2 regions of the Streptomyces sp. NBC_00461 genome follow, and region 1 is predicted to be linked to the other one. Evidence: riboswitches for the same ligand, from Rfam matches in the RefSeq annotation. Region 1 holds a riboswitch; the other holds the start of a gene.
What was found. Region 1 has a riboswitch for cobalamin ahead of OG870_RS41275 (CbtB domain-containing protein). Riboswitches for the same ligand answer to the same signal wherever they lie in the genome.
Positions count from the first base shown of each region.

Region 2: linked by a shared signal. The riboswitch ahead of OG870_RS30795 (ribonucleoside-diphosphate reductase subunit alpha) and the one ahead of OG870_RS41275 (CbtB domain-containing protein) in region 1 are both predicted to bind cobalamin.

Region 1 covers NZ_CP107902.1:8,908,435-8,916,011, reverse strand. Annotated here, with positions in the region: gene OG870_RS41305 (ATP-binding protein) at 114-668, shown strand; gene OG870_RS41300 (DUF6624 domain-containing protein) at 728-1,258, shown strand; gene OG870_RS41295 (peptidylprolyl isomerase) at 1,362-1,856, shown strand; gene OG870_RS41290 (class I SAM-dependent methyltransferase) at 1,954-2,790, shown strand; gene OG870_RS41285 (glutaredoxin domain-containing protein) at 2,891-3,328, shown strand; gene OG870_RS41280 (histidine phosphatase family protein) at 3,419-4,009, shown strand; gene OG870_RS41275 (CbtB domain-containing protein) at 4,135-4,356, opposite strand; cobalamin riboswitch at 4,392-4,551, opposite strand; gene OG870_RS41270 (methylmalonyl-CoA mutase family protein) at 4,701-6,515, shown strand; gene scpA (methylmalonyl-CoA mutase) at 6,515-7,577, shown strand, end outside.
Region 2 covers NZ_CP107902.1:6,555,776-6,563,352, forward strand. Annotated here, with positions in the region: gene OG870_RS30790 (ribonucleotide-diphosphate reductase subunit beta) at 1-472, opposite strand, end outside; gene OG870_RS30795 (ribonucleoside-diphosphate reductase subunit alpha) at 532-2,913, opposite strand; cobalamin riboswitch at 3,035-3,163, opposite strand; gene OG870_RS30800 (GNAT family N-acetyltransferase) at 3,226-3,717, opposite strand; gene mctP (monocarboxylate uptake permease MctP) at 3,792-5,420, opposite strand; gene OG870_RS30810 (DUF3311 domain-containing protein) at 5,417-5,680, opposite strand; gene OG870_RS30815 (GntR family transcriptional regulator) at 5,870-6,634, opposite strand; gene OG870_RS30820 (extracellular solute-binding protein) at 6,941-7,577, shown strand, end outside.

The sequences.
Region 1 (7,577 bases):
CCCCTGCACGCGTGCGACCTGACGGCCCTGACGGCCCACGGTCGGATCGTCGCTGCGGCGGTTGCCCGTTGAAGCAGCCACCCCACAACCGGGCTGCGTACGAAGGAGGTTCGATGACGGCATCCAGGGCACAGCGCCACGCGCCGTCGCCCTCGCCGGCACACGACGGGAACAGAGCGGTCGCCGACCTGCCGACCGGTCACGTCCTGCTCGCCAAGACGGGTGCGAAGCTCGCCGACACAGGTGTGCCCACGAGTGCGAACGAACTCCTCCGCTCCACCTTTCCGGCCGATCCGTCCTGGGCCGCCGCGGTACGGCGCACGGTCACCGAACGTCTGGCCGAGCTGCTGCCGCATCCCGAGCAACTCGACAACGCGGCCATGGCGACCGGCGAACTCTTCGCCAACGCCGTCAGTCACGCGAGCCGTGGCCCCGGCGACACCGTCGCGGTCGTCATCGAGTGCACCGAGCACACGCTGCGCGTGGTCGTGGCCGACCGCTCGCCCGTGCTGCCGCGGCCGCGGGCGGTGGACCAGGCGGCCGAATCGGGACGCGGACTGGCCATCGTGAGCGCACTGACCGACGGCTGGGGCACGGCGCCACCCGAACCGGGGACCCCGGGGAAGAGGGTGTGGTTCACGATCACACGACTGGGGGCGGCCCCGTGAAGGGCACGGCGGGCCGCCTGGACGGTGGCGGAAACGGTCTCTCCGGCCGCTCTGGCTGCATGTCAACGGCGGCCACGGCGGTACCCGCGTCTCCGGCGACGGCCTCGGCGCTGGCCGCCGAGTTGTTGCGCAGGGCGGACCGGGACAGGGAGTTGATGCGCCAGAGCGGGGCGGAACCCACGCCGGAGCGCACGCGCCGTATCGCCCAGTGCCACCAGGACAACGCCGAGGCCCTCGCGACGATCGTCCGCCGCTACGGCTGGCCCAACGCCGACCTGGTCGGCTCGCCCGCGTCGACCGCGGCCCTGATGATCCTGCTGCACGCCTCCGATCTCGACTTCCGGCTCAGGTGCCGCGATCTGATCGCCCAGGACACCGCGGACGGACGTACGCCGGCCATCCACCTCGCCTACATCGCCGACCAGTGCGCCGTCGACCTCGGCCAGCCGCAGTACTACGGCACTCGGATCAATCCGGCGACGCTGCACCCGTACCCCATCCGCCATCCGCAGAGCGTCGACGAGCGCCGCCACGATGTCGGTCTGGGCCCGCTCGGGGAGCAACTGCAGGCGCTGCGCATGCAGGGCTGACACCGCGGGGCGGGCGTCCGGGCAGGTCGACCGTGACCGGCGGTCACACCCCCTGGCCCGCCCCGGTTCGACCTGGCCGCGCCTGTTGTGCAGAATCGTGGCCATGAGTGAGAACGTGTTTTTCAAGGTTTCGGCAAATGGCGAGGACCTCGGTCGCATCGTCTTCAGGCTGTACGACGACGTCGTGCCCAAGACCGCACGCAACTTCCGTGAGCTGGCGACCGGTCAGAACGGCTTCGGCTACAAGGGTTCGCCCTTCCACCGGGTGATCCCGGAGTTCATGCTGCAGGGCGGTGACTTCACCAACGGCAACGGCACCGGCGGCAAGAGCATCTACGGTGAGAAGTTCGCCGACGAGAACTTCCAGCTGAAGCACGACCGGCCGTTCCTGCTCAGCATGGCCAACGCGGGTCCGGGCACCAACGGCTCGCAGTTCTTCGTCACCACTGTGGTGACCCCGTGGCTGGACGGCAAGCACGTCGTCTTCGGCGAGGTCGTCGAGGGCGAGGACGTCGTCAAGGCCGTCGAGGCCCTCGGCAGCCGCTCGGGCTCCACGGCCAAGAAGATCGTCATCGAGGACAGCGGCATCGTCGCCTAGGGACCGTGGTGGCGGTCTGGTCGTCACGGATGACCAGACCGCCCATTGCCCGGACCGCTCCATCGCCCGGCGGGCTGTCATGGGAACCATGCCTGACATGAGCGACACGAACGGCCCCAAGCACCGGGTGCGGCTCGGCCCCGTTCAGGAGACGCTGTTCATTCCGCTGGCCGCGCGGGCCCGGGAGTCCGCCAGGAAGCGGCCGCTGCTGCGGGATCCGAAAGCCGTCGAGATGATCGGCGCGATCGACTACGCGAGTGACAAGTACGGGCCCGGCCCGGGGTCGGCGATCACGGTACTGCGTACGGCGATCGTCGGCACGTGGGTGCGGGCCTTCCTGGCCGAGCACCCGGCGGGGACGGTCGTCGAGATCGGCACAGGGCTCAACACCCGGTTCGAGCGAGTCGACAACGGCACCGTGCACTGGATCGACCTCGACCTGCCGGACACGATCGAACTGCGCCGGAGGTTCTTCACCGACACCGAGCGCCGCCGGATGATCGCCGCCTCGGTCCTGGACGAGGACTGGCTGGGCACGGTCGAGGAGAGTCCCGGGCCCTACTTCTTCGTCGCCGAGGGCGTGCTCGTCTACCTCCCCGAGGAGGAGGCCGCGCAGGCGCTGACGCGCATCGCGCGAGGCTTCCCTGGCGCGCTCGTCGCCGTCGACACGTATCCCAGGAGCCTCCTGGAGAAGCAGCACCAGCAGGCGGTGAAGAAGAACATGGAGGCCCGCTGGGCGTGGGCCTGCGACGACCCACGCTCCCTGGAGCGGTACGGGCTGCGAGCGATCGAGGTCACCTCCGTCACTCGCCCGCCCCACGCACTGCGCACTCGACTCCCCCTCCGATTCCGGGCTTTCCTCCCAGTTGCCGACCGGCTGCTGCGCAGCCTGTTCACCATCACGCTCTTCCGGGCGGATTCGGGCCACGCATGAACACGGTCCGGTGAACGACGCCTCAAGTGATTCACCCGGTGACCGTCCGGAAGATCGGCCGGCGTTCGCCGGGTGTCGGCTCGTCGATAGCCTTGTCCTCATGACGCGCGCTTGGATCCTCCCGATGCTGTTCGTGCTCTGCGGCTCGTTCGTTGCGGCTGCTCTGCTCGTCGCGGGGGCCCCGACCGCAGCCGCGGCGCTCCTGGTCGTGTTTGTGCTGTTCGCGGGTATCAACTCACCGCTGATCTTCCCGAAGTCGGTCGGTGCGATGGAGGCACAACGCCGCAGCGCGGTCGACGGCCGGCCGGTCGTCTTCTGGCGGCCTGGCTGCACGTACTGCATCCGCCTGCGCCTCCGGTTGGGCCGAAGCGCCCGCCAGTTGCACTGGGTCGACATCTGGCGGGACCCGGCCGGGGCGACAGCGGTGAGGGCGGCCAACGACGGCAACGAGACCGTGCCGACCGTCGTCGTGGCGGGCCGGCCGCACACCAATCCCGATCCTGAGTGGGTACGCGCACAGCTCTCCCGCTCCGCGTGATCACCGGGGTGCCCTACGGGCGCCCCGTCGCCCCGCCGTCCGCCGTCCGTCGCCCCGCAGTAGTCAAACAGGCAGAACAGGAGTCACGGCGTGACCAGCCGCGTCACCTTCGTCTCACCCGCCATGAACCGATCCGTGCGGGAGGCCCGGTTCGACGACGGCAGTCCGCTCGACGCCGGTGGCGCAGCTCGCGCCCGGTCGGCCGCCGGCACGCTGTCCGCGGCCGACCGGGTCCTGGTCTCCCCCACGGTGCGCTGCCGGGAGACGGCCTCGGCCCTCGGTCTCGTCGCCGTGGAGGCGCCCGAGCTGGGCGGCATGGACATGGGCCGCTGGCGGGGCCGGACGCTCGGCGAGGTCAGTGCCGAAGAACCGGACCAGGTGGCCCACTGGCTGGCGGACCCTGCCGCGGCGCCGCACGGCGGGGAGTCCGTGCGGGCCCTCTGCGAACGCGTCGGCCGGTGGCTGGAGGCGACCGCGCAGACCGACGGCCGCACGCTCGTCGTGGTGGAGCCGGAGATCGTGCGGGCCACGGTGGTGAGGGTCCTCGCGGCGCATGAGGCCACGTTCTGGCGGCTCGATGTGCCTCCCCTGACGGCGACCGAGATCAGTGGACGCTCGGGGCGCTGGAACCTGCGGCTGGGGCAGACGCTCGGAGCGCGGGAGCCCGAGGGCGGACACTGACGCGGACAGGGGTGCCGGGAAGACGCCAAAGGGCCCCCGATGGTCCGGGGGCCCTCAAGGCGGTGGGTGGTTCAACCACTCAGTGGGGTACGGGAGTTGCCTGCCCCCATTGTGCGGTGTCTCCGTCAGTGGCAGGGGAAGCCGAGGAGGTGACGGGCGTCGTGCACCCACTCGTGTACGCCTTCGCCGGAGACGACGGAGGTGGCGCCCTGCTCGGCGCCGACGAAATAGAGCAGGACCAGCATCAGGACGCCGAAGAAGACCGCCCAGGGGGCTATCGCGTTCAGCGGCAGCTTGGCGGGTACGACAGGGGTGGCGGGTGTCGGCTGGGCGACGGTCTGCGCCATGGCAGAACCTCCTCGGGAGTACGCGTCCCATCTCAGTGGTGCACATGACGACAGCTGCGGGTCTGACTCGCGAGGCGTTCCGCCCGTACGGGGGGCCGTCCCGTTCACAGTGGCGCGACCGTGCCGGACTCTCACCGGCTTCCGCTCTGTCGTCGTCAACAACCCCGTGACAGTACCGTCTGACGGGAACATGGCCAAGGGCGCATGACCTGGATGATGTCCGTCGTGACCCCACCGGAGGATCAAGGTCGGGGGGTGAGAGACCGGGGTCACAATGTGATGGAGGGCAAGGTCACAGCCGTGCCCTCTGCTGCTCCTTTGTCGATCTGTCCTAGCATCCGAGCATGACGGTCCTGCCTGACGACGGGCTCACGCTGGCCGCCGAGTTCCCTGACGCGAACCTTGAACAGTGGCACGGCCTGGTGGCCGGCGTCCTGCGCAAGTCGGGCAAGGAAGTCTCCGGCGCGGCGGCGGAAGACGCCCTGTCCACCGCGCTGGAGGACGGGCTGCGCACCCGCCCCCTCTACACCGCGCTCGATGCCGCACCCGACCCGGGTCTCCCCGGCTTCGCGCCGTTCGTGCGCGCGAGCCGCGCCGAGGGGAACACCGCCGGCGGCTGGGACGTACGCCAGCGGCACACGGTCGCCGACAACGGCGCGGCACTCACGGACCTGGAGAACGGCGTCACCTCGCTCTGGCTGGTCCTGGGCGAGAGCGAGGGCGGCATCCCGGTGTCGTCGCTCGGCCGGGTCTTGGACGGCGTGTACCTCGACCTGGCGCCTGTCGTTCTCGACGCGGGCAGCGAAGTCGAGCCCGCCGCACGGGAGTTGCTGCGGATCTACGAGGAGCGGGGCGTCGCCAAGGAGGCGGTGCGCGGCAGTCTGGGCGCCGATCCGCTGGGGCACGAGGCTCGTACGGGCAGCGCGTCGGACTTCGCTCCGGTGGCCTCCCTCGCCCTGCGCTGCGCCGAGGAGTACCCGGGGCTGCGGGCACTGACCGTGGACGCGCTGCCGTACCACGAGGCGGGCGGTTCGGCGGCGCAGGAGCTGGGCTCCTCACTGGCGAGTGGTGTCGCCTATCTGCGTGAGCTGACCGAGGCGGGGCTGAGCGTCGAACAGGCCTGCGCGCAGCTGGAGTTCCGCTACGCGGCGACGGCCGACCAGTTCCTGACCATCGCCAAGCTGCGGGCGGCGCGCCGGCTGTGGGCGCGGGTGGCCGAGGTGTGCGGGGCGCCGGGCGCCGGCGCGCAGCTGCAGCACGTGGTGACCTCGCCGGTGATGATGACGCGCCGCGACCCCTGGGTGAACATGCTGCGCGCGACGATCGCCACGCTGGCCGCCGGAGTCGGCGGCGCCGACGCCGTCACCGTGCTCCCCTTCGACCACGCACTCGGTCTGCCGGACGCCTTCGCGCGCCGCATCGCGCGCAACACCTCGACGATCCTGGTCGAGGAATCGCATCTGTCCCGGGTGATCGACCCGGCGGGCGGCTCCTGGTACGTGGAGCGGCTCACCGACGAACTCGCCCACGCGGGCTGGGAGTTCTTCCGCCACATCGAGGGACTCGGCGGCCAGGCGGCCGCCCTGCGCTCGGGCCGGCTCGGTGCGGACCTGGCGGCCACGTGGGAGGCGCGCAGCGCGAAGCTCGCCAGGCGCCGCGAACCCATCACCGGCGTCAGCGAGTTCCCGCACCTCGGCGAGAAGCCCGTGGAGCGCGCCCCCGCGCCCCCGTCATCCTCCGGTGGCCTGCCGCGCGTGCGGCGCGACGAGGCGTACGAGGCCCTGCGCGCCCGCTCCGACGCCCACCTCGCGGCGACCGGATCCCGGCCGCGTCTCTTCCTGGCCACCATCGGCCCCGCCGCCGCCCACACCGCGCGCACGACCTTCGCCGCCAACCTCTTCCAGGCCGGCGGTGTCGAGCCCGTCACCGAGGGCACGTTCGAGGACAGCGGCGCCACCGAGGTCTGCCTGTGCTCCAGCGACGCGCTGTACGAGGAACAGGCCGAGGGCGTCGTACAGACCCTCAGGGCGGCGGGCGCACGGCACGTGTTCCTCGCCGGCCGGCCCGGGCAGTACACCGACGTGGACTCCTACGTCTTCGCGGGCTGCGACGCCGTCGCCGTGCTCACCGCCACCCTCGACCGCATGGGAGTGTCCTGATGGGAATCCCCGACTTCACCGGCATCGAGCTGGGGACCCCGACCACCGACGGCGGCGCCGACGAGTGGCGTACGGCCGTGAAGAACGCCACGCAGGGGGCCGAGCCCGTCTGGGAGACGCCGGAGGGCATCGCGGTCAAGCCGCTCTACACCGGCCGTGACCTGGAGGGCCTGGACTTCCTGGAGACGTACCCGGGCGTCGCGCCGTACCTGCGCGGCCCGTACCCGACGATGTACGTCAACCAGCCCTGGACGATCCGCCAGTACGCGGGCTTCTCCACCGCCGAGGAGTCCAACGCCTTCTACCGCCGCAACCTCGCGGCCGGCCAGAAGGGCCTGTCGATCGCCTTCGACCTTCCCACGCACCGGGGTTACGACAGCGACCACCCGCGCGTGACCGGTGACGTCGGCATGGCGGGTGTGGCCATCGACTCCATCTACGACATGCGGCAGCTGTTCGACGGCATCCCGCTGGACAAGATGACCGTGTCGATGACGATGAACGGTGCCGTGCTGCCGGTGCTGGCGCTGTACATCGTGGCGGCGGAGGAACAGGGCGTCGCGCCCGAGAAGTTGGCCGGGACCATCCAGAACGACATCCTCAAGGAGTTCATGGTCCGCAACACCTACATCTACCCGCCGAAGCCGTCGATGCGGATCATCTCCGACATCTTCGCCTTCACCTCCCAGCGGATGCCCCGATACAACTCCATCTCCATCTCCGGCTATCACATCCAAGAGGCGGGTGCGACAGCCGACTTGGAGCTGGCGTACACGCTCGCGGACGGCGTGGAGTACATCCGCGCGGGCCGTGAGGCCGGCCTGGACGTGGACGCGTTCGCTCCCCGACTCTCGTTCTTCTGGGCGATCGGCATGAACTTCTTCATGGAGATCGCCAAGCTGCGGGCGGCCCGGCTGCTGTGGGCGAAGCTGGTGAAGCAGTTCGACCCGCAGAGCGCCAAGTCCCTTTCGCTGCGCACCCATTCGCAGACCTCCGGCTGGTCGCTGACCGCGCAGGACGTGTTCAACAACGTCACGCGTACCTGCGTCGAGGCGATGGCCG
Region 2 (7,577 bases), 2.4 Mb from region 1:
AGGCCGCGAAGCAGATCAGGTTGAGGAGGAAGCGGCGCCGGTCGGACCTGGACTCCAGTCGGTCCAGTTTGTCGACCGAGTCCATCCACTTGAAGCAGAAGCCGGCCTTCTCGCGGATGGAGGGGATGTTCTCCACCGCCGCGAAGGCCGCCGTGCGGTCTTCCGGGTCGGGGAGGTACGTGTCCAGAAGCGTCAGGTAGAACTGGACGTGCACTGCCTCCTCGAAGAGCTGGCGCGACAGGTACAGGCGCGCCTCCGGGGAGTTGATGTGCTTGTAGAGGGTCAGCACGAGGTTGTTCGCGACGATCGAGTCGCCCGTCGCGAAGAACGCCACCAGGCGGCCGATCAGGTGCTGCTCGGCGGGCGTGAGCTTCGCGAGGTCGGCCACGTCCGAGTGGAGGTCGACCTCCTCCACCGTCCAGGTGTTCTTGATGGCGTCCCGGTAGCGCTCGTAGAAGTCCGGGTAGCGCATGGGGCGCAGGGTCAGCTCGAAGCCCGGGTCGAGGAGCTGGGGGTTACGGGTGGGGCTGGTCACTGGCAGGCCTCGCAGGACTCGGGGTTCTCAAGGGAGCAGGCGACCGCATCGGGTTCGGCCGACTGCTGTACGGGGAGGGCGGCTCGGGCCGCGCGGGCGATCCTCGTCGCCGGGCGGGAGCGCAGGTAGTACGTCGTCTTCAGGCCCTGCTTCCAGGCGTACGCGTACATCGAGGAGAGCTTGCCGATGGTCGGCGTCTCCAGGAACAGGTTCAGGGACTGGGACTGGTCCAGGTACGGGGTGCGGGCCGCGGCCATGTCGATCAGGCCGCGCTGCGGGAGCTCCCACGCCGTGCGGTACAGCGCCCGCACCTCGTCCGGGATCCAGGCGAAGTCCTGCACCGAGCCGTTGGCCTCGCGCAGGGCCTCGCGGGTGCGGGCGTCCCAGACGCCGAGTTCCTTCAGGTCGTTCACCAGGTACGAGTTCACCTGCAGGAACTCGCCGGACAGCGTCTCGCGCTTGAAGAGGTTCGACACCTGCGGCTCGATGCACTCGTACACGCCCGCGATCGAGGCGATGGTGGCGGTGGGGGCGATCGCGAGGAGGAGGGAGTTGCGCAGGCCGACCTTCGCGATGCGCTCGCGCAGCGCCGCCCAGCGCTCCGGCCAGGCGTGTTGCGTGTCGTAGTGGTCGGGGTGCAGGACTCCCCTGGCCGTACGGGTCTTCTCCCAGGCCGGCACCGGGCCGTTGCGCTCGGCGAGGTCGGCGGAGGCCTCGTACGCGGCGAGCATGATGCGCTCGGCGATGCGGGTGGAGAGCCGGCGGGCCGCGGGCGAGTCGAAGGGCAGGCGCAGCTTGAAGAAGACGTCCTGCAGGCCCATGGCGCCGAGGCCGACGGGGCGCCAGCGCGCGTTCGACCGGCCGGCCTGCTCGGTGGGGTAGAAGTTGATGTCGACGACGCGGTCGAGGAAGGTGACGGCCGTGCGGACGGTCTCGTCGAGCCGTTCCCAGTCGATGTCCTGACCGGCCACGAACGCCGCCAGGTTCACCGAACCCAGGTTGCACACCGCCGTCTCGCCGTCGTCGGTGACCTCCAGGATCTCCGTGCAGAGGTTGGAGGAGTGGACGACGTGGCCCGGCTCGGCCGTCTGGTTGGCGGTGCGGTTGGAGGCGTCCTTGAAGGTCATCCAGCCGTTGCCGGTCTGGGCCAGGGTGCGCATCATGCGGCCGTAGAGTTCGCGGGCCGGGATGGTCCTGCGGGCGAGGCCCGCCGCCTCCGCCCTGCGGTACGCGGCATCGAACTCCGCACCCCACAGGTCGACCAGCTCGGGCACGTCGGCGGGGGAGAACAGGCTCCACGGCTCGTCGGCGTTCACCCGGCGCATGAACTCGTCGGGGATCCAGTGCGCCAGGTTCAGGTTGTGCGTACGGCGGGCGTCCTCACCGGTGTTGTCGCGCAGCTCCAGGAACTCCTCGATGTCGGAGTGCCAGGTCTCCAGGTAGACGGCGGCCGCGCCCTTGCGCCGGCCGCCCTGGTTCACGGCGGCCACCGAGGCGTCGAGGGTCTTGAGGAACGGGACGATGCCGTTGGAGTGCCCGTTGGTGCCGCGGATCAGTGAACCGCGGCTGCGGACACGGGAGTAGGCGAGGCCGATTCCGCCGGCGTGCTTGGAGAGGCGGGCGACCTGGTGGTAGCGGTCGTAGATGGAGTCCAGCTCGTCGAGCGGGGAGTCGAGGAGGTAGCAGGACGACATCTGGGGGTGCCGGGTGCCGGAGTTGAAGAGGGTGGGGGAGGAGGGGAGGTAGTCGAGGCGGCTCATCAGGCCGTAGAGCGCGGCGACTTCGTCCACCGGGCGGGGGCCCGTTTCCGAAGCGGACGGGGTGTCGTCGGCGAGACCGGCGGCGACACGCAGCATGAAGTGCTGGGGCGTCTCGATCACCCGGCGGGTGATCGGGTGCCGGAGCAGGTAACGGCTGTGGAGGGTGCGCAGGCCGAAGTAGCCGAAGCGGTCGTCCGCCTCGGGGTCCACGAGTGCGTCGAGGCGCGCGGCGTGCAGGCGGACGAACTCCGCCGTGCGGTCGGCGACGAGCCCTTCCCGGTGGCCCACTTCGACCGACTCGGTGAAGGTGGTGACGCCCTGCGAGGCGGCCTCGGCGGCGATGCTGATGGTGAGCAGACGCGCGGCCAGCCGCGAGTACACGGGGTCCTCCGAGATGAGCCCGGCGGCCGCCTCCGTGGCCAGCTCGCGCAGCTCCGCCTCGTCCGCCTGCGCCGAGCGGCCGCGCAGCGCGGCGGCGGCGACCCGGCCGGGGTCGGCTCCGGGGAGGCCGGCGGTCAGCTCGGTCAGGGTCCGCAGCAGTGCGGTTCCCGGGCCGTCCGTTGTCGCCGTTGTCGCGGACGGTGTCGCTGAAGCCGGTTCGGCTGGCGCGATGGTCACGTGGGGCTCTCCCTCGCTCGGCACGGGGCCTTGCGGAGGGCAGGGGGAAGCACGAGCGCGCACGGCGTCGCGTCCACCGGCCCATTCCACGAGGCCCGGACGTCTGAGCACCCGGACGGTTCGGCCGGGCGCACTGTCGGCAGGTCCTCGGACTGACGCCCATACGTGTGCGAACACGCATGAGTACACCGTTGCGGGACAGTTCCGGATTCGCACCGGATTCCCCTGCGACGACAGCGAGCATGAGCATACATCTTGTGCCGGGTGAGGACGGCACCCCCATATGTTGTGTCGCGGTGATTTCGGAGCGTGTCAGAGCGTCAACTCATAGGTGAGGAGTGTGAAGTCGTGGCCCGGGATCGGGTTCCAGTCGCGCCCGGGGGTGCGGACGAATCCGGCGCGTTCGTAGATGCGGTGGGCGGCATGCATGAGCGGCTGGGTGCACAGGACGATGCCGGTGCACTCCGCGGCTCTTGCCCGGTCGACACAGGCGCGTACGAGGGCTTCTCCCGCGCCTCGGCCGCGGGCTGCCCTGTCGACGGCCAGCATGCGTATCTCGGCCTCTCCCGGGCCGGCCAGGTCTGCCATGGGGCCGCCGGACGGGACGTAGGTGACGCCTCCGACCGGCCGGCCACCCAGGTCGGCGACCAGCACCTCGGCGGCGGCCGCTCGCTTGGCGACGTCCCTCAACTCGCCGACGCTCTCGCCGAAGGTGAGCAGGCCGTCCTGAAGGTAGGCCTGGGCGGTGATCTCGCCGATGGTCTCGTACTCTTCGGGCTCCGCCTGCCTGATCACGATGTCCATGGTCCCGAGTCTGCCGGACGGGTACGACAACGGGCCGCCGGATTACTCCGACGGCCCGCTGATCGCCGTAACCGCTAGTGGGACGTCCCCGCGGTCGCCGGAGGCAGTGCCACCTGGACGCCCGCGTCGCCCGCGTCCGCCGTGTAGTCCTCCGGCCTGGTCTCGTCGATGCCCTCCGGGGCCTTCACGGCCTTGAGGACGAAGGTCAGGACCACCGTCACCACCACGTTCAGGACGAACGCCGTCAGGCCGATGTAGCCGATCTCCCCGATGCCGGGGATCTCCTTGGCCGAGCCGCCGAAGTGCTTCTGCGTCGGCGAGGCGACGCCGTACGCGGCGAGGGTGCCGTAGACCATGCCGACCGCCCAGCCCGCGAGCAGCGCCCAGCGGTGGAACCAGCGGGTGAACAGACCGCCGACCAGGGCCGGGAAGGTCTGCAGGATCCAGATGCCGCCCAGGAGCTGGAAGTTGATCGCGACCGTCTTGTCCATGGTGAGGACGAAGACGAGCGCGCCCACCTTCACCAGCAGCGAGACCAGCTTGGAGACCTTGGTCTCCTGCGCGGGCGTCGCGTCCGGCTTGATGAAGTCCTTGTAGATGTTGCGGGTGAAGAGGTTCGCGGCCGCGATCGACATGATGGCCGCCGGGACGAGGGCGCCGATGCCGATCGCCGCGAAGGCCACGCCCGCGAACCAGTCGGGGAACATGTTCTCGAACAGCTGCGGGATCGCCAGCTGCCCGTTCGTGACCTTGACCCCCGCCGCGATCGCCATGAAGCCCAGCAGGGCGAGGAGGCCCAGCATCAGGGAGTACAGCGGCAGGATCGTGGTGTTGCGGCGGATCACGTTGCGGCTCTTCGAGGACAGCGTCGCCGTGATCGAGTGCGGGTACATGAAGAGCGCGAGCGCGGAGCCCAACGCCAGTGTGGCGTACGTCCATTGGCCCGGCTCGGCCGGCGCCAGCGCACCGCGCGGCTTGCCCGTCGCCGGGTTGGTCTGCGCGAACGCGTGACCCGCCTTCGCGAAGATGTCGTCGAAGCCGCCCAGCTTGATCGGGATGTAGATGATCGCCACCGCGATGACGAGGTAGATCAGCCCGTCCTTCACGAACGCGATCAGCGCGGGGGCCCGCAGACCCGAGGAGTACGTGTAGGCCGCCAGCACGCCGAACGCGATCAGCAGCGGCAGGTCCTTCACGAACCAGTTGGTGTTCTCGCCGCCGCCCACTCCCATCACGTCGAGGACGGCCTGGATGCCGACCAGTTGGAGCGCGATGTACGGCATGGTGGCCAGGATGCCGGTGACGGCGACCGCCAGCGACAGCCCCTTCGAGCCGAAGCGGCCGCGCACGAAGTCCGAGGTCGTCACGTACCCGTGCCGGTGCGAGACCGACCACAGGCGGGGCAGGAACGTGAAGATCAGCGGGTACACGAGGATGGTGTACGGCACCGCGAAGAAGCCGGCCGCGCCCGCCGCGTAGATCGCCGCCGGGACCGCCACGAAGGTGTAGGCGGTGTACAGGTCGCCGCCGAGCAGGAACCAGGTGACCCAGGTGCCGAACGACCGTCCGCCCAGGCCCCATTCGTCCAGGCTCTGCTCGTTCTCGGCCTTGCGCCAGCGGGCGGCCAGGAAGCCCATGGCCGTGACGGCCAGGAAGAAGAAGATGAAGACGCCGAGTGCGACGCCGTTCACGCCGTCGTTCATTCCGGCGCACCGCCCTTCTGTGAGGCGCGGGCGCGCTGGTCACGCTGCCACAGCTTGTACGCGGTCATGGTCAGCGCCGTGGAGATGACCACCCACAGCATCTGGTACCAGTAGAAGAACGGGATCCCGATGAACGCCGGGTCCGTCTTGGCGTAGGAGCCGACCCACAGCATCGCCACGAACGGTGCGATCAGGCAGAGGGCGATGACCACACGGACCGGTGTCACCATCGGTGGTCTCACTTCGGGCACTTCGGACATGTTGCGGCTCCGTCCCCTCACGATCACCTGTGATCACCTGTGTAATGCGCAGGCAATCTAGGTCACCGTGTCACGGGAACGGAAGACCTCGTCCGCATATCGGTATGTCGATTCGGTGAAGGCCCGACATCGGTGTCAACAGCGGCGTGCGGGCGGCTGGTCGTCGCTCCCCACGCCCCGTCAGGGCTCTCAGTCGACAGGCCTCTTCAGCCGCGCCACGAACTTGTAGCGGTCCCCCCGGTACACCGACCGCACCCACTCCACCGGCTGGCCCCCCCGGTCCAGTGAGTGCCGGGACAGCATCAGCATCGGCAGGCCCACGTCGGTGCCGAGCAGGCCTGCCTCGCGCGGGGTGGCCAGCGAGGTCTCGATGGTCTCCTCGGCCTCGGCGAGATGGACGTCGTAGACCTCGGCGAGCGCGGTGTAGAGGGACGTGTACTTGACCAGGGACCTGCGGAGGGCCGGGAAGCGCTTGGCGCTCAGGTGCGTGGTCTCGATGGCCATCGGTTCGGCGTTGGCCATCCGGAGGCGTTCGATCCGCAGCACCCGGCCGCCGGCCGTGATGTCGAGCAGTTCGGCGAGGCGGTCGTCGGCGGTGATGTAGCCGATGTCCAGCAGCTGCGAGGTGGGTTCGAGTCCCTGGGCGCGCATGTCCTCGGTGTACGAGGTGAGTTGGAGCGCCTGCGAGACCTTCGGCTTGGCCACGAACGTGCCCTTGCCCTGGATCCGCTCCAGGCGCCCCTCGACCACCAGCTCCTGGAGGGCCTGGCGCACCGTCGTGCGGGAGGTGTCGAACTCGGCGGCCAGCGTGCGCTCGGGCGGTACCGGCGTGCCGGGAGACTGCGTCTCCGTCATGTCGAGCAGGTGCTTCTTCAGGCGGTAGTACTTGGGCACGCGCGCGGTACGGACACTCGCCCCGCCCTCGTTCTCCGCACTGCTGACATCGGTGGTCATGCTCTGCCTTCCCGGCTCCGGATGCGGCTCACGTCGTGATCCCTTCTGTATACCGTCGCCACCTCTTTTGGTCTAGTCCACAAGCCCAAGTGGTCTAGCGGAAGAGAGTACTCCGGCCTCACTGTTTTCGCTGGCTTCTTACTTAAAGGTTCCTGCATATGTAGGTCGCATAACAGCTGGTCAGGGCCTTTTCCCACACCCTTGACAGGCGTTTTGGTCTGGTCCAAGCTCCGGGTACTGGTCTACACCATTGGTCCAGGTCCCGGCCCATGGGCGGGGGGGTGTGGCATCCCTGAGGAGGGTGGCGTGAAGCGCAAGCTGACAGTCGCGATCGGTATCGCGGGCATGATGGTCTCCATCGCCGCGTGCGGCGGCAATGACGACAAGGGCTCTTCCAACAGCGGCGCGGACGCCAAGGAACTGACCGTCTGGCTCACCGTCGACGCCCAGAACAACTGGCCTGACCTGGTGAAGGCCGCCGACGCCTCGGTCAAGAAGGCGCATCCCGGCATCAAGATCAACCACGAGTACTACGGCTGGCCGGACAAGAACACCAAGCTCGACGCCGTCCTCGCCACCGACAAGGCGCCGGACGTGGTCGAGATGGGCAACACCGAGATGCTCGGCTACATGGTCAAGGGCGCCTTCGCCCCCGTCGACGCCTCGAAGTTCACCAACTCCTCCGCCTGGCTCGACGGCCTCAAGGCCTCGGTCACGTACGGCGGCAAGACCTACGGCGTCCCGTACTACGCGGGTGGCCGCGTCGCCAACTGGCGCAAGGACGTGTTCGCCTCGGCCGGCGTCAAGACCCCGCCGAAGACGTACGCCGAACTCACCGCCGCCCTCGACAAGGTGCAGAAGAAGGAGGGCGACAAGTTCTCCGCCTGGTACCAGCCCACCCGCGACTGGTACGCGGCCATGTCCTTCGTCTACGACGCCGGCG